Regions from separate parts of the Shewanella sp. 0m-6 genome, predicted to be linked through region 2. Evidence: predicted binding sites of a transcription regulator. Region 2 holds the regulator's gene; each other region holds the start of a gene.
What was found. The regulator MetJ, encoded in region 2, represses methionine synthesis genes. The targets are predictions, from matches to a motif close to TAGACGTCTAGACGTCTA.
Positions count from the first base shown of each region.

Region 1: serA (phosphoglycerate dehydrogenase) is a predicted target of MetJ. The motif match lies at 2,963-2,980, and genes of this name have one in related genera.
Region 3: msrA (peptide-methionine (S)-S-oxide reductase MsrA) is a predicted target of MetJ. The motif match lies at 2,989-3,006, and genes of this name have one in related genera.

Region 1 covers NZ_JBRIMD010000013.1:32,646-38,276, forward strand. The annotation lists gene ACVBJC_RS11535 (HD domain-containing phosphohydrolase) at 1-234, shown strand, start outside; gene ygfZ (tRNA-modifying protein YgfZ) at 356-1,330, opposite strand; gene serA (phosphoglycerate dehydrogenase) at 1,543-2,772, opposite strand; gene ACVBJC_RS11550 (DUF2238 domain-containing protein) at 3,029-3,634, shown strand; gene ACVBJC_RS11555 (response regulator transcription factor) at 3,897-4,568, shown strand; gene ACVBJC_RS11560 (NupC/NupG family nucleoside CNT transporter) at 5,253-5,631, shown strand, end outside.
Region 2 covers NZ_JBRIMD010000018.1:11,553-17,183, forward strand. The annotation lists gene ACVBJC_RS14035 (LysR family transcriptional regulator) at 1-418, shown strand, start outside; gene ACVBJC_RS14040 (conjugal transfer protein TraF) at 627-1,820, shown strand; gene ACVBJC_RS14045 (sulfite exporter TauE/SafE family protein) at 1,830-2,561, opposite strand; gene metJ (met regulon transcriptional regulator MetJ) at 2,745-3,059, opposite strand; gene metB (cystathionine gamma-synthase) at 3,270-4,430, shown strand; gene ACVBJC_RS14060 (bifunctional aspartate kinase/homoserine dehydrogenase II) at 4,446-5,631, shown strand, end outside.
Region 3 covers NZ_JBRIMD010000002.1:196,712-202,342, reverse strand. The annotation lists gene seqA (replication initiation negative regulator SeqA) at 65-613, shown strand; gene pgm (phosphoglucomutase (alpha-D-glucose-1,6-bisphosphate-dependent)) at 691-2,331, shown strand; gene msrA (peptide-methionine (S)-S-oxide reductase MsrA) at 2,463-2,942, opposite strand; gene astE (succinylglutamate desuccinylase) at 3,226-4,263, shown strand; gene ACVBJC_RS02495 (thiamine pyrophosphate-dependent dehydrogenase E1 component subunit alpha) at 4,447-5,625, shown strand; gene ACVBJC_RS02490 (alpha-ketoacid dehydrogenase subunit beta) at 5,629-5,631, shown strand, end outside.

The DNA.
Region 1 (5,631 bases), on a different contig from region 2:
AATGGATTAGTGGGAGAAGAGATCCCGATAGAAGGTCGCATTGTAGCAATCGCGGATGTGTTTGATGCATTAACTTCTATCCGCCCCTATAAAAAAGCATGGAGTGTGGAAGAAACGGTTGCACTCATTGAGAGCGAGGCGGGTAAACAGTTTGATCCTGAGTTGGTGGAACACTTTAAACAGATAATTGATGAGGCAATTAAGATCCGTGATGCCCACAACGAAAGTGAGTAGCATTGAGCCTATGGTAAAGATTGCTGAGCATTAAATATAAAAGGCGCATAACGCGCCTTTTTTCGGTCTATTTGTTACTGCCTACACTGATAAAAAGCGACTGCAGAACTGATAGTGATTACTATGAGTCTTGCTCTTCTAGCGAGTAAGGCAGTGCAATTAAGCTCAGTTCAGAGCCAGCATCGGCAGCAACTCTTAACTTAGCATCGAGCTGGGTATCGTTGGCTAATACTGCAGTTAACAACACTTGCTCGCCACGCTGTACAGATTCGATGATAGTCCCCGCACGGCGGAAGCCTTCATCATCTTCTAGTGCAATCTCAAGTTGGCTTTCATTGGTTAATGGCGCTGTTACGGTACCGCTAACAATATAAAGTGCGCGTTTGTTACCACCGCGATACTTCATTCGAGCAATGGTTTCTTGGCCCATGTAGCAGCCCTTGTTAAAGCTGATGCCATTGACCGCCTGTAAATTACACATCTGCGGTACAAATTGACCTTGATGGTTAGCGCCTAAATTAGGGTATCCTGCAGTGATTTCAAGGGCTTGCCATGCGCTAGCATCGAAAATAACTTGCTCGATATTCGCCACTAGGCTAGCGGCTTGTTCTGCTGCAATCGCGAGGATATAACGACCAGCATCATGAATAATCATGCCGTTATCGATTAAGGTCAGCTCGTTATTTAGTTCACCAAACTGCGCGGTTAACCAAGCCTTTGCCTGTTCACCAGCCACACCTAACAATAACCAAGCATCGCTTGCGTCGCTAAGTTCAGCTTTACTAAATACGGCGTATTTTTGCAGTTGTGGTAGGTCAAGTGCCAAGGTGTCTTTTGGCATCATTAAGAAAAGGGTGTCACCTTTAGCGAAGGTTCTAAAGCTGGCCAGCATCTTACCTTTAGGATCACAATGAGCGCCCCAGCGCCATTGGTCGCTTTCAAGCGAGCTGATATCGGTGGTCACTTGGCCGTGAATGAAGCTGCGGCCTTGCTCTCCAGTGACAGAGATTAAGCCTAAGTGTGTTAATTCAGAAAAAAGCAGTTCAGGCTGTTGTCCATTAAGAGGCCAAGTTGGCTGAGAAGTTGACAGCGTCATAAGAGGATCCAAGAATTAAACCAATAAGGACAATGATTGTACCGCTAAAATCTTACTGCGCAAGCGCAGCAGTTCAAACTCATTGCTATCATCAAGACAAAACAAAGGCCGTATAATGTGATTATACGGCCTTATTCAGTGCAGCTTGCTAAAGGACTAGACGTTCAACTTCAGTTAGTGAATTAGACGTTGTTGACCTTTAATGAACTTTATTAGTGAAGCAATCGAGTTCTAATCGTGCCTTCAATCGCTTGCATCTCTATTAGCGCTTCGTCAGCCTTATCAGAATCGACTTCCATCACCACGTAACCAATTTCAGCCGTGGTTTGTAGATACTGAGCAGCAATGTTAATGCCTTTTTCTGCAAACGCGGAGTTAATCTGGATCAAGATCCCCGGACGGTTACGGTGAATATGCAGTAAGCGCGAAGTACCAGAGTGTTGAGCCAGTGACACTTCAGGGAAATTCACCGCTGTCATGGTTGAACCATTATCTGAGTATTTAGCCAGTTTGCCAGCGACTTCGATACCGATGTTTTCTTGAGCCTCTGCCGTACTGCCGCCCACATGTGGAGTGAGTATGACATTGTCTAGGCCGCGTAGTGGGCTGACAAACTCATCGTCATTAGATTTAGGCTCAACAGGAAACACGTCGATGGCGGCGCCAGCAAGGTGTTGCTCTTTTAGTGATGCCGCTAACGCATCGATATCAACCACTGTGCCGCGAGAGGCATTAATTAAAATGCTGCCTTTACGCATAGAAGCTAGCTCTTCATAGCTAATCATCTCTTTTGTCTGTGGTGTTTCAGGTACGTGTAGGCTCACCACATCGGCAATCGATAGCAGTTGCTGTAGTGAGTGCACTTGCTGTGCATTACCCAGCGGCAGTTTATCTTCAATATCAAAGAAGACAACGCGCATACCCAAGGTTTCAGCAAGAATACCTAGCTGAGTGCCAATATGGCCGTAACCGATAACCCCTAAGGTTTTACCGCGAGCCTCATAGCTTCCTGAAGCGCTTTTTAGCCAGCCGCCACGGTGAGCTAGCGCATTACGCTGTGGGATCCCACGAAATAACATGATGATCTCACCGAGTACGAGTTCAGCTACGCTACGCGTATTTGAGAATGGTGCGTTAAATACAGGGATCCCCAGTTTTTCAGCTGCAGCGAGACTGACTTGGTTAGTACCAATACAGAAACAACCAATGCCAACGAGTTTGTCGGCTTGGGATAATACGTCTTCAGTCAATTGGGTACGGGAGCGGATACCAATAAAGTGGGCATCTTTAGTCGCTGAGGCTAATTCGTCTCCAGCGAGTGATGCTTTGTGATATTCAATGTTGGTGTAACCCGCACGTTCAAATACATCTACCGCAGATTGGTGGACGCCTTCCAACAGCAGGATCTTAATTTTATCCTTGTCCAGCGAATGTTTCGCCATGATTTATGTACCCTTTTAGTTTATATGTATTATGTATACTTAGTGCCACCGCAGAGACGACTAAACTCTACGTTGTAGGAGTGGTTTGGGTATAGACTGTCAATGTACTAAGGACTGCAAAGCCTTCACAACTGATATTTACTTCGAAAGCGTAACAGAGGTAACAAAGTATCACTTTTTTTACTGACTGTGGAGGGCTAGATGGCTAAAGTGTTTATTCTTAATTTAGAACAATATGGTATATGAGGGCGATATTTTGAATAAAAGCGCTGTGTGGCTAGTGATATTCTTCGCAGTATTAATCTGGTCAGGTATTAATCCTAAAGATCAATTTACCTGGTTTTTAGAGGTTGCACCGGCCTTAATTGCATTACCTATTCTGATCTATACCCGCAATAGTTTTGCTTTAACGAGTTTAGCTTATGGCTTGATTTTGATTCACTGCATCATTTTGATGGTGGGTGGACATTATACCTATGCTGAAGTGCCGCTATTTGATTGGATTAGCGACTGGACGGGCGCTCAGCGTAATAACTACGACAAAGTCGGCCATTTTGCTCAAGGTTTTATTCCGACTATTTTGGCCCGCGAGGTATTTATACGTCTCAGTGTTGTTAAGTTAGGAGCTTGGTGTAACTTTCTAGCTATCTGTTTTGCTTTAGCATTCTCTGCTTTCTATGAACTTATAGAGTGGTGGGTTGCGGAGCTGACCGGTGAAGATGCCGAAGCGTTTTTAGGCACCCAAGGGTACGTATGGGACACGCAGTCTGATATGGCAATGGCGCTAGTAGGGGCAATATCAGCCATTCTGTTGCTTAGCCGTTTGCATGATAAGCAGTTGAGCACAAAACTTAGTCAGTAAAAATCATAGTCAGTAAAAATCATAGTCAGTAAAAATCATAGTAGGCTTGCTGGCTATACCAGTTTACCTAGGCATAGACTAGGTAAACTCTGTATACTTCTGCTGCTTATAACGAGTTACATGATGTGGCTCGGGCCAATATTTAAAATCGTGCTTTCGTTCTAAAGCTAACAAGCGTTAATCTGTTCTGGGAATACTTCAGGATCTAGATTTTAGTTTGTTCTATTTAACGGACAGGCAAAACTTTTCAGGGAGGAAAGTGATGAGAAAAATTGACGAAGTCGTCTTTCTGCATCAAATGGCGTCCCCTTGTCATTTGGCAATACTTGCAGAGTCAATCGGATTAAAAACTCGGGTTATCTCTAATGTAGAACAGCTTGAAGCCAATAGTAGTGATAACTGCTTTTATCTGGTTTCTCAACAAGGTGCAGCGCTCGATATTAATGGTATTCCGTTGGTGGCGACTCAATTGGTCAAGCATGTTCCTGTAGCGCTTTATCATGTCGAACGAGAAGGTATTGCTGCAGAAGCTGCATTGCTGCAAGGGATCCGTGGTCTACTGTTTTTGAATGAACGTATGGACCTGCTGCTAACTGGCTTACGTAAGATGTTAGCCGATGAGTTATGGTTCGATAGGCCGTTGATGAGCAGTGTATTGCGTCAATTAGTCAGCAAAATGGACGTACCTGAAGCCTTGACCAGTGAAGAGTCGGAATCACTTGAGGTGCTAACTAATCGTGAGAAAACCATTATTCAATTGGTATCGAGTGGCGCACGCAATAAAGAGATCGCAGGTAAGCTGAGTATTAGCGAGCATACGGTTAAGGCACATATCTCTTCTATATTTAGAAAAACTCAAGCGAGAAATCGTGTAGAACTGCTGCGCTGGGCACAATCATTCCAGAGCCAACTTAATCTATATGCATTGAACTAATGAATTTATCAGTATTGAGCATAAACTCACACGACTAACGTTACTCTGAACATAGCTTTAAACTGTAGTGGTATAGTTAATTTTAACATAGCTCTGAGCATGGTCAGGCTTAATTTAAGCTCGTTAACACTGTATCGGAAGCGCTAAAACTCACCTTTTAGGCGTGTTTTGGCGTCCGACTTCTGCACTCAGTGACCTTACAAGCGAACAAGCATTACATCATCCATTCACCTTAAATACGTTTGCTAAAAACACGCTAAGATTTAATCTCCGCTTAATATCTAGCATTTTTAATAGGTGCGTAAGTAAGAGATTGCGTTAAACACTAAGTTAGCCATCAAATATGATAATTTTTAGTCATTAGTAAAGTTATAAACTTTCAGTTTTGTATTTTTTGGATCTGAAATTAGTCGTTTTGTGACTAATTAAGCTTTGTTCTTGCGAGTGAAACCTTTGGCTTTGTTGTTGCTTTAGCTGGTTGCGTGAGCCATTCCTGTTGGGTTTGTGTATTATTTATGTTTTAAGATTATTTCTATTTATATGCTTTTCTACCGTTTCGATTCAATTAGCTGCTCTAACCGATAAAAACTTACTTTATCTTCGTCAATCTCAGCCAATTTCCTTGCAGCAAAATACTGCCTGTATACACTGCCGTCATATCAAGATTTAAATGGTAATAAATGTATGGAAGTTTTCATCAGTTTGTTCGGCATGTTCTGTCTTATAGGATTAGCGGTAGCGCTATCTGAAAATAGAAAAGCAATTAATCTTAGAACTGTACTCGGCGCATTGGCGTTTCAAGTCGCCTTTGGTGCATTCGTTATGTATGTTCCTATGGGACAGGCGGTGCTTGATGGTGCATCAAATGGTGTGATGCACGTTATCGGCTATGCGAATGAAGGCTTAGGGTTTTTATTTGGCGACCTTGCTAAGTTTGGTGTTGGCTTTATCTTCGTGATTAACGTGCTATTTGTGGTGGTATTTATTAGCTCGTTAATTGCCGTACTTTATTACCTCGGCATTATGCAATGGGTTATTGGCCTTATCGGTGGCGGTTTATCTA
Region 2 (5,631 bases):
CAATTGTACACTGGCATCGCCGGCTTATATTGCTAAGCGCGGTCGTCCTCTGCATCCAAAAGAGTTGAAGAGCCATGCCTGTATTACCGGGTCGGTATACCACTGGAATTATCACTCTCGTAGCGATAAAAACCAAAAGGCAGAGGTCACGATTGCTGGCACTTTCTTATGTAAAAATGGCCGCGTGATGAAAAGTAGTGCGTTGGCAGGAAATGGTATTGTCAGATTACCTGAAATTTACTGTAGCACGGAGTTAGATAGCGGTGAATTAGTGCATGTATTTGAAGATTGGACCATATCGGATACACCGCTTTATCTGCTTTATAACAAAGATCAGTTTCAACCAGCTCGATTAAGGCAGTTTATTGATTTCACTACACAGCACTTTATGGAATATGTGGCGTTGCCAAAAAATTGAATTGAAATAAGGTTGAGCCCCCTTTAATCGGTTTGTTACTGATGATTGGGGTGGCAAACATTTTGCTATATAAATGTTTATTTAAAGTTAAATTTATCATCCATTTTAGTCGATTTTGTCTTAGAATATCTTAAGAACAAAAATAACCTTTTTTCGATTTGAGTCGTATTGCTGCTTAGAGCGTTAAGGACATTAAAAGGTGGAATGGATGAACCTAAAGAAAATAGCACTAGCTTGTGCCTTGTTACATTGCTTTTCAGCCCATGCAGGGCAAGAATATTATGAGGCTCGAAGCGATGCTATGGGGGGAGCGGGCGTTGCAGCTTCAAATAAAGAGGGGGCGGCTTTTGTTAATCCTGCCTTACTCGCGATTAATGCGCATAAAGACAATTCTGCAGTACTGCTGATGCCTGTTCTTGGAATCGATATGGCTGATAGCGATGACATGATAGATAAGTTTGATTCGCTGATTGACTCATACGATGGCTTAGCTGATGCGATTGATACTGGCAATAGTGGTGATATTAATCAATTTCGTGATGATTTAGTAGCTGATTTAGAGTCGTTAAAGGGCACTTCAGCCTATGCGAGTGCAGGGCTTGGTTTCAGCGTGGCCATTCCACATCAAAGAATGCCGATGGCAATCTTCTATAAGACTTATGTCAACGCCGTCGGCGTTGCTAATATCGCGCAGTCAGATATCAATACCCTCAATAATTTAGATCCTAATAATCCACCACAAATTTCTGATTTAGACTCTCAAGGGCAAGTAGTAGGCGGCGCAGTATCAGATTTAGGTATTGCATTGAGTTTTCCACTTTCTATCGTCAATATGCCGATTGCAGTGGGTATATCGCCAAAGTTTCAGCGCGTTGACACCTATAACTATATTGCCAATGCGAATAACTTTGATGCCAGTGATTTTGACGACGTTAAGTACCGTAATGATGAGACTAACTTTAACCTCGATATCGGTGTCGCCTTGCAACCATTTGAAGGGCTGACGCTAGGTCTGTCGGGGAGAAACTTGATTAGCCAGGATGTGGATACCATAGAAGTTGAAGGGCAAAAGTTTACCTACCGCGTAGAGCCCTTAGTAACCGCTGGAGTGGTTTATGACTGGGGTATTTTATCGGTAACCACAGATATCGATCTGATTGAAAATAAGAAGTTTAAAGAGCTCGATGGTACTCAATATTGGCGCTTAGGGGGGGAAGTTAGAGCCTTTGATTGGATGTCGCTACGAGTGGGTTATCGCCATGATATGAAAGACTCTACAGCTAATCTCTATTCATTGGGTTCAGGCTTTGCCTTCGGTGATTCGTTTTTCTTAGACTTCACCGGTATGTTTGGTGATGACAATGCGGTAGGAGGCGTGCTGCAAACCTCCTACCATTTCTAACGAGTAACGCTAACCCATTAACTCTATCGTTGATTTAATGGTTAGGATAAGCGCACTGCCGCCACATAAAGCCAGAGTTAACGCTCTGGTTTTTTGTTTGTCGACTCGTCCTACTAATCGCCCTGCCACGATATATCCCAAAATCACAGAGGGTAATAGCATTAAAGAGATATAAAAGTGATGCAAGGTCAGCAAGCCTGCAAATGCCAAAATGATCAAAGCAATCATCGAGCTGAAGATAAAGAAGGCCGATAAGGCGGCGCGAAATTGGCCTGCATCTTTACCGGAAAGCAAGATGGCAAGAGGCGGCCCACCAATTGCGGCTATGTTGCCAAAAATACCGGATAAAATGCCTGCGATAAATAAGCTAAATCGATTTACTGGAATGCTAAATTTCATCAAGCTTAAACCAACCGCCAATGCCACAATCGCGGCTATCGCCAGACCTAAAATCGGTTGCGGCGCAATTAAAATCAACGTCGCGCCGAGTATGCCGCCAGGAATACGACCTAAGAGTGCATATTGCAGGCCATTAAACTCAAGCTGACCTCGCTCTCTAAATAGGGTCAGCAGTGCAATAGAGAATCCCATCATGATAACAGGTGCAGGTACTAGGCTCGGATCGACGATATACAGCAAGGGGCTTGCAACGACGGCTAGGCCAAAGCCGATAAGACTTTGGGTTAGTGCGCCACAAAAGATAATCAGTGAGGCAAGTAGTAATGTAATGGGTTCGATCATCTGTTTATCCAGCCAAGACGGCTTATATGGGAACGAATAAAGGTTGGCCTATCAGTGACGATGGCGTGAATCGATTTACAGGCAAACTATCAGTCGGCTACACGTTTATAGTGGTATAGAAGCAGATAAGGACTGCTAAGCAGTCCTTATCTGGAGATCATGTTTGTCGATAATCAATGAAGATTATTCAAGTTCTTCCCACTCAATGCCCATTTCATCCATTAGACGTTTAACCTCAGCAGGCATGCTGTCGGGTTTATCTTTAGTTAGATCGGCATCGTTTGGCAGTGGCTGGCCTGTGTATGCATGCAGGAATGCTTCGCACAACAGTTCACTGTTTGTGGCGTGACGCAAGTTATTCACCTGGCGGCGTGTGCGTTCATCGGTAAGTACTTTAAGTACTTTCAAAGGAATGGACACAGTAATTTTTTTCACTTGTTCATTCTTTTTGCCGTGTTCAGCATATGGGCTGATATAATCGCCATTCCACTCAGTCATTGACTCACCTGTAATTTCAAAATTCGGGGCAGATTTTAACCCTTTAAATTGTGCAGTCAAATTATTGCCTCTTATTTATGATAAATGCAAATAGATTTCTATATGCATGGACGTCTAAACGTCTAAAGTGGTTGACGAGGAGGATGTGCTTAGGTACATTTAGACGTCCAGACATCTCTAATAAGAAAATCAGTAACTAAGGAGTAGTACATGACCGAGCGTAAACTTGCCACCGCGGCAGTGCGTCAAGGCATTGAGTCCGATAGCCAACATGGCGCTGTTGTACCGCCAATATACCTGTCAACTAACTACTCTTTTGATGGTCATAAAAATCCAAGAGACTTCGATTATAGCCGCTCGGGTAACCCAACTCGCTCCATTCTTGGCGATGCGATTGCCGAACTTGAAAAAGGTGCGACGGGAGTGGTGACTTGCACTGGTATGGCGGCAATCACCTTGGCGACAAATCTACTCGGGCCAGATGATTTACTTGTCGTGCCACATGACTGTTATGGCGGCAGTTACCGTTTATTTACTAACCTTGCCAAGAAAGGTCAGTTTAAGTTGCTAGTAGTGGATCAGACTGACTCACAGGCACTTAATCAGGCGATAGCGCAAAAACCTAAGATGGTATGGTTAGAAACACCGTCGAACCCCTTACTTCGCGTGGTCGATATTGAAGCTATCAGTTCGGCTAGCCATGAAGTCGGCGCGTTAGTCGTCGTCGATAACACTTTTCTGTCACCTATTTTGCAACAGCCGTTATTACTTGGCGCCGATATCGTGATCCATTCTACGACAAAATATATTAATGGTCATAGTGATGTGGTGGGCGGCGCTGTTGTGGCTAAAGATCCTGAAGTCGGAGAGTTGCTGCATTGGTGGTCAAATACATTAGGGCTAACGGGTTCAGCATTTGATAGTTATCTCACTTTGCGCGGAATTCGCACACTTGCAGTACGAATTCGCGAACATCAGGCGAATGCGCAACGAATTCTTGATACCCTAGTCAATCATAAAGCTGTATCCAAAATTTATTACCCAGGGCTTAAAGATCACCCGGGGCATGAGATTGCGGCCAAGCAGCAAAAAGGTTTTGGCGCCATGTTGAGCTTTGAGCTCCAAGGTGGGGAGCCCCAGTTGGTGGAGTTCTTAAAAAATCTAAATTATTTTTCAGTTGCAGAAAGTCTTGGCGGCGTTGAAAGTTTAGTGGCCGTTCCTGCGACCATGACACATAGGGCGATGGAGCCAGAGGCTCGCGCTGAAGCTGGCGTAAAAGATACGCTTATCCGTCTTTCTGTTGGTATCGAAGATGCTGACGATCTTGTTGCCGATATTGAAGCTGCGCTTAATGCTGCAGCCGCTTGTTAATTAAAGGGGTATACGATGGCACGCTGTCACTTACATAAATTTGGTGGCTCAAGTCTAGCGGATGCAGACTGTTACCGTCGCGTTGCTCATATTTTGCTGACGCATGGCCACAGCGACGATTTAGTTGTGGTGTCAGCTGCCGGTAAAAGTACTAATTTCCTGTATAAGTTGCTCGAATTAAGTAGCACTAAACAGTTGTGGCAAGAAGAGCTGCAGACACTCATTAGCTTTCAGCAAAATTTGATTGAGCAATTGCTCTCAAATGAGCAGGCACGTTCTTTAAGAGAGCGTTTATCTACCGATAAATCTCAGCTGATCAGTCTATTGTCGATAGAGTCAATTAATGACTATCAGAGCAGCCAGGTAGTCAGCTTTGGTGAGCGTTGGTCAGCGCGCCTATTAGCTGCATTGCTGCGCGAGTCAGGGGTTGCGGCGTCGGATGTCGATGCTCGCACCTTACTGATTGCTGATGAGGGCGCAGTGCCGCAAATTCGCTTGCAAGAGTCTCGCGAGCGTGTGCATCTGATGACCGAAGCACACCCAAATGAGCGGCTAATTATTACGGGGTTTATCTGCGCTAATGAGCGTGGTGATACCTTACTGTTAGGGCGTAATGGTTCTGATTTTAGTGCCACCTTGATTGCTAGCTTAGCGGATATTGAGCGGGTCACGATTTGGACCGACGTTGAAGGGGTATTTAACGCCGATCCGAATAAGATCAACGATGCAAAGTTGCTGAGTAGTCTTTCACTTGCTGAGGCAAACCGTTTAGCCCATTTAGGCTCACCGGTACTGCATAATCGTACTTTGCAGCCACTATTTGATACCCAAGTGAGTCTGGCTGTGCGTTCAAGTTACGCCTCCCACACAGACTTTACCTTGATTGCACCTAAGAGTTCTTCGGCAAGTGCGCCAGTGGTGACAAACTTAAGTAGCGTTGCCTTGTTTAATCTTGAGCTGAAGAGCGATTTTAAACAGTTTATCGCCTTGCTTGAAGAAACAGGCTTGAGCCCACTTGCTCATTGGGAGCTTGGGCAAAACCGAATTGAGTTGACCGTAACGCTTGAAAACCAGAAGCAAGTGTTAGCTTTGCTTGATGTTAATCGTGAAGCATTAGCTGTGAGTAATATTAAGATCACCGAAGACTTAGGCCTAGTTGCGTTAGTCAGCGCCGATGCAAACCTTTACCGTCGTGGATTTG
Region 3 (5,631 bases), on a different contig from region 2:
GTTATGCGATCTTTTTGCATTTTAGAACACCGATCCGCTTTTCTACTTAAGGAAGATAACCGTTATGAAATATATCGAAGTTGATGAAGAGCTTTATCGACACATCGCCAGCAAGACTGAACATATTGGCGAGAGCGCTTCGGATATTTTGCGCCGTATATTGGGATTACAAGTTGAATCAGTGGTTCAAGAAGCACCTGAAAAGATCAGTCATCCGAGTCTTGAGCACTCTTCACCTAAGCCAGTAAAGGTCGCTAAAGTAGCAACTAAGGCCGTTTCTGATTTTACCCGTTTGATCGATGTCGATGCGTTGGCAGCCCAAAAGGGCGCGGTAGGGCGTTTTCTATTTATTCTAGATACGGTTTATAGAGCATCAACGACACAATTTGAGCAGGTGTTACAAATTCAAGGGCGTGACCGCTTATACTTTGCGACGTCAAAAGATGCACTGTTAAAAGCCAGTAAATCAGCAAATCCAAAAGAGATAGGCCAAAGTGGTTTCTGGGTCACGACAAACAACAATACCGCTAAAAAGCGCACAATTCTTTCTGAAGTTTTGCTGCAGTTCGGTACGAATGAAGAGCAAGTGGCTCAAATTATAGAAAAAATTTAACGACATAAAGCGTTAACGTAAAATGTATAAGCTTGCTGTGACGACATTAAAAACACGGTAAATAAAGGAGAGGGTAATTGGCTACACACAAGAGAGCAGGATTGATTGCTGAGCAAAAGGATTTGGTCAATATCCCCAAACTCGTTAGCCTATATTATAGCTTAACGCCCGATGTGAGAGATGTAACTCAAAAAGTGACATTTGGTACCTCGGGTCATCGTGGAAGTGCGATGCAAAAAAGCTTTAATGAAGCACATATTGTTGCCATTGCTCAAGCAGTTGCTGATTATCGAAAGCAAGCCAATATCACGGGTAAGTTGATATTAGGTATTGATACACATGCCTTGTCACAACCCGCAGCCATGTCGGTTGTTGAAGTGTTAGTGGCTAACGAAGTTAGCGTTGTGGTTCATAAAAATGATGGTTTCACACCGACTCCAGTGGTGTCTCATGCGATTATTTGTGCCAACAATAATCCAGTAGACGGTTTAGTCGATGGCCTCATTGTAACGCCTTCCCATAATCCGCCTCAAGATGGTGGTATTAAATACAATCCTCCCCATGGTGGACCCGCTGAAGGCGAAATCACCACCTGGATTGAAGGCAGAGCCAACGAATATCTTGCTAAGCATTTAGCGGGCGTTAAGCGTACTCCATACAGCGCCGCGCTTGATAGTGGATATATAATAGAAGCCGACCTTATTTCACCTTATGTTGAAGACTTAAGTCAGGTCGTTGATATGCAGGCGATTGCAGATGCGAAACTCCGCTTGGGCGTCGACCCTCTCGGTGGCTCTGGGGTTCACTATTGGTCACCGATAGCAAAGCATTATGGTATCGACATCACAGTGCTTAACGACAAAGTCGACCCAAGTTTTAGCTTCATGCCTCTGGATAAAGACGGCAAGATCCGCATGGACTGCTCATCACCTTATGCAATGGCCGGTCTTTTAGAGCATAAAGATAATTTTGATCTTTGTTTAGGTAATGACCCTGACTTTGACCGTCATGGCATTGTCTGCCCTGGCAGTGGATTAATGAATCCCAATCATTTCCTTGCGGTTGCGATTGATTACCTAGTGACCCATCGACCTCATTGGACCGAACAGATGGTGATAGGTAAGACTTTAGTATCTAGTGCGATGATTGATAAAGTTTGTCAAATGCACAATAAACAGATGTCTGAAGTACCAGTAGGGTTTAAGTGGTTCGTTGAAGGCTTAGCCAATAGTGATTTTGCTTTTGGCGGTGAAGAAAGTGCTGGCGCAGCGTTTTTAAGAACAGATGGCAACACCTGGTGTACCGATAAAGATGGCTTTATTTTATGCTTGTTAGCGGCTGAAATTTTGGCTGTGACCGGTAAAACACCACAACAACGATACGATGAACTAGAAGCGCAGTTTGGTAAGAGTTTTTATCAACGCATCGATAGCCCTGTGAGCCTTGAAGACAAAGCTAAGTTTTCGAAGATTTCAGCAGATACGATTGCGGCGAATACCCTTGCCGGAGACGTTATCTTACAAAAGTTGACCCATGCACCGGGCAACGGCGCTGCTATTGGTGGTATTAAAGTTGTCACTGAAAAAGGCTGGTTTGCCGCTCGCCCATCGGGTACCGAAGCCTTATTTAAGCTTTATGGTGAAAGTTTTGTTAGCCAAGCCCATCTGGCTAAGCTGTTAGACGATGCGCAGCAGATTGTCGCTCAAGCATTAAAGTAACAAATACAGCAAAAAATATACTCATCAGTAATGACTAAAAAAGGCACCTTTCGGGTGCCTTTTACTGTTTATAAGCATTAGTGAGCATGTTGGGGTTAACGCCTTTGCTTCATTTGGCGTTGGGGCGATGACTAGTAGCTGATGTGGCAGCTCGGTAATTCGTTCTTAGCGAGGTAATTCTGATGGTACTCTTCGGCGTGATGAAACTGCTGGCAAGGGACGATTTCAGTTACCACGTGTCTCGCACCCCATTTTTGGCTTTTAATCAAAGCCAGTTTTGAGATCTCAGCCAGTTGTTTCTGCTGCTTATCGTGGAAAAAAACAGTACTTCGATACTGCGTTCCTATGTCTCCACCTTGTTGATTAAGGCTAGTTGGGTTATGGTTTTGCCAGAAAACATTGAGCAAATCATCAAACGACACAATGGCAGGATCGTATTTAACTTGTACGACTTCTGCATGACCGGTTGTGCCGGTTTTTACTTGCTGGTAGCGAGTGTATTGATCCTTACCGCCCATATAACCGCAAGTACAATCAATGACACCTTCGACTTCTCTAAAGAAATATTCAACTCCCCAAAAACAACCTGCGCCGAATGTTGCCAATGCCATAGTTTACCCCTTAGTGCAGCTCTCGAATGTTGATGACTTTGCCTAGTAGCCGTTTGGATGGCTAGATGTCTTTATCTTGTTTTATTTTTTTGGCTTATGCAAGCAGAAATTAGACTCGTTGATTATTAGTTATACTATCTCGATAAAATCTGTACCCGAATAGAGGGGCAAATATGCTATTATCCTTGGCAGAATCAGTTCAGAATGCCGTAGAAACAAATGCTTGTTGCTTAATGATTTCTCGGAATATAAAGCTGACGTACCAACAAATAAGGAGTAGTTTGTGTTTCACGAATTGAAACAGTCTAAGGACTTTTTAGCGCTTACCCTGGCACATCCACAATATTTACCAGAAACGTTCGAGTTTGAGCTTGATAATCAGATCCGAGTAGAAGTGTGGGACACGGGTGTTATCATGTTTGAGCCGATTAATGCTAAGCACACCAAAGATATTGTCTTATCTTGTGCGGTTCACGGCAACGAAACAGCTCCGATAGAACTGTGTAATGATCTCATGACACAACTACTGGGTGAGAACATCGCGCTAAAACAGCGAATACTATTTCTTATTGGTAATCCACCGGCTATCCATAACGGCACGCGCTTTATCGATGAAAATCTCAATCGATTATTTAATGGCGCGTACTCTCGTGGTGAGGGCTTGTGTAATCCTGAGCGGGTAAGAGCGCAAAAACTTGAGCATTATATCGATAAGTTTTTTGCCTCTCAATCAGGCGAACGCCACAGAATACATTATGACCTCCATACTGCAATTCGCCCCTCTAAACATGAAAAGTTTGCTATTTACCCTTATCGCGCCAACCGTAAATACAGTAAGCAACAGATCATGTTTCTCGAATCTTGCGGTGTAAATACTATTTTATTACACCACGAACCAACGACAACGTTCAGTTATTTCTCCTCTGAAAATTATCATGCCGACGCATTTACCATTGAACTGGGTAAGGTGTTTCCTATGGGGCAAAATGATATGACGCGCTTTATTGCGATGAAAGAGATGCTAACACTATTAATGACGGGCAAAGATCTACAGTTACCCGACTTTGATATGAAACGCTTAAATCTGTATCAAGTTTGCCGTTCGGTAAATAAACATTTTGATGATTTTGAATTTAGCTTCGCTAACGATGTTGAAAACTTTACTGCTTTTCCAAGAGGATACACCTTAGCGAAAGAGGGCGGCAAAGAAGTCAAAATCGAACAAGAGTTTGAATCGATTGTTTTTCCAAATGCAAAAGTACCTGTAGGGCAGCGGACGGTTTTGTGTTTAAAGCCTGCCGATGAAAGTCAATTGGACTAAATTCAAACTGAATAACTGTGCATGTAAACCAATATATACATGCACAGACATGCTTAGTTGTGGTTTCAATGATGGGAAGTGTTGAGAGTTAGTTTACGTTAACGTAATGTTCTTCCCGCGTATTAGAATAGCAAGGCGCCGTATTTAGTCGTTTAGCGGCACCAACAATAACAAGAGCACATTATGAGCAACGCAACAACGAATGCAGAAACAGTCCATCGCGTGAGCTTTCTTGATAAAGACTCACTGTCGATCCCGATTTTAAAAGTGTTACAAGCAGATGGTACCGCCTATGAAGGCGCCGTATTGCCTGTAATAGACGAAAAGCTAGCCAAACAGATCCATGATACTTGCGTATTTACCCGAGTATTAGACGAGCGTATGTTGGGCGCACAACGTCAAGGTAGAATTAGCTTCTATATGACTTGTACTGGTGAAGAGGCTTCTATTATTGGTAGCACAGCCGCCCTCGATGATGGCGACGTTATCTTAGCGCAATATCGTGAACATGCAGCGCTGCGTTACCGAGGTTTTACGACTGAACAATTTATGAACCAAATGTTCAGTAATGAGAAAGACTTTGGTAAAGGCCGTCAAATGCCAATCCATTACGGCAGCCAAGCACTTAACTATCAAACGATTTCTTCGCCGCTAGCAACTCAAATCCCCCAGGCAACAGGTGTGGCTTATAGCCTTAAAAGACAAGGTAAGCGTAATATTGCTATCTGTTACTTTGGTGAAGGTGCGGCTTCTGAAGGTGATTTCCATGCGGGCCTCAACATGGCTGCAGTGTTAAATTCTCCGGTTATTTTCTTTTGCCGTAACAATGGTTACGCAATTTCTACACCTACAGAAGAGCAGTTCAAAGGTAACGGTATCGCCAGTCGTGGCGTGGGTTACGGCATGCATACTATCCGTGTTGATGGTAACGATATGTTGGCCGTACTTGCGGCAACGCAACAAGCTCGTGCCTATGCATTAGAGCATAACGCGCCAGTACTTATTGAAGCTATGACCTATCGCTTGGGAGCACACTCTTCTTCAGATGATCCATCGGGTTACCGCTCTAAAGATGAAGAAGCAAAGTGGCAACAACACGATCCAGTAAAACGCTTCAAACTTTGGATGATCAATAAAGGCTGGATGAATGAGCAAGAAGATGCCGATCTGTATGTGAAATACCGTGAAGAGGTATTATCTGAACTCAAAGTGGCAGAAAAAATACCCACGCCTCATCTCGATAGCATCATCGAAGATGTTTACGATACGCCAACTCCTTTACTTAAAAAACAGTTAGCACAGCTGAAAGAACACGTTAAAAAATATCCAGAATCCTATCCAAAAAGCGCAGGGAGAGTATAAGCCGTG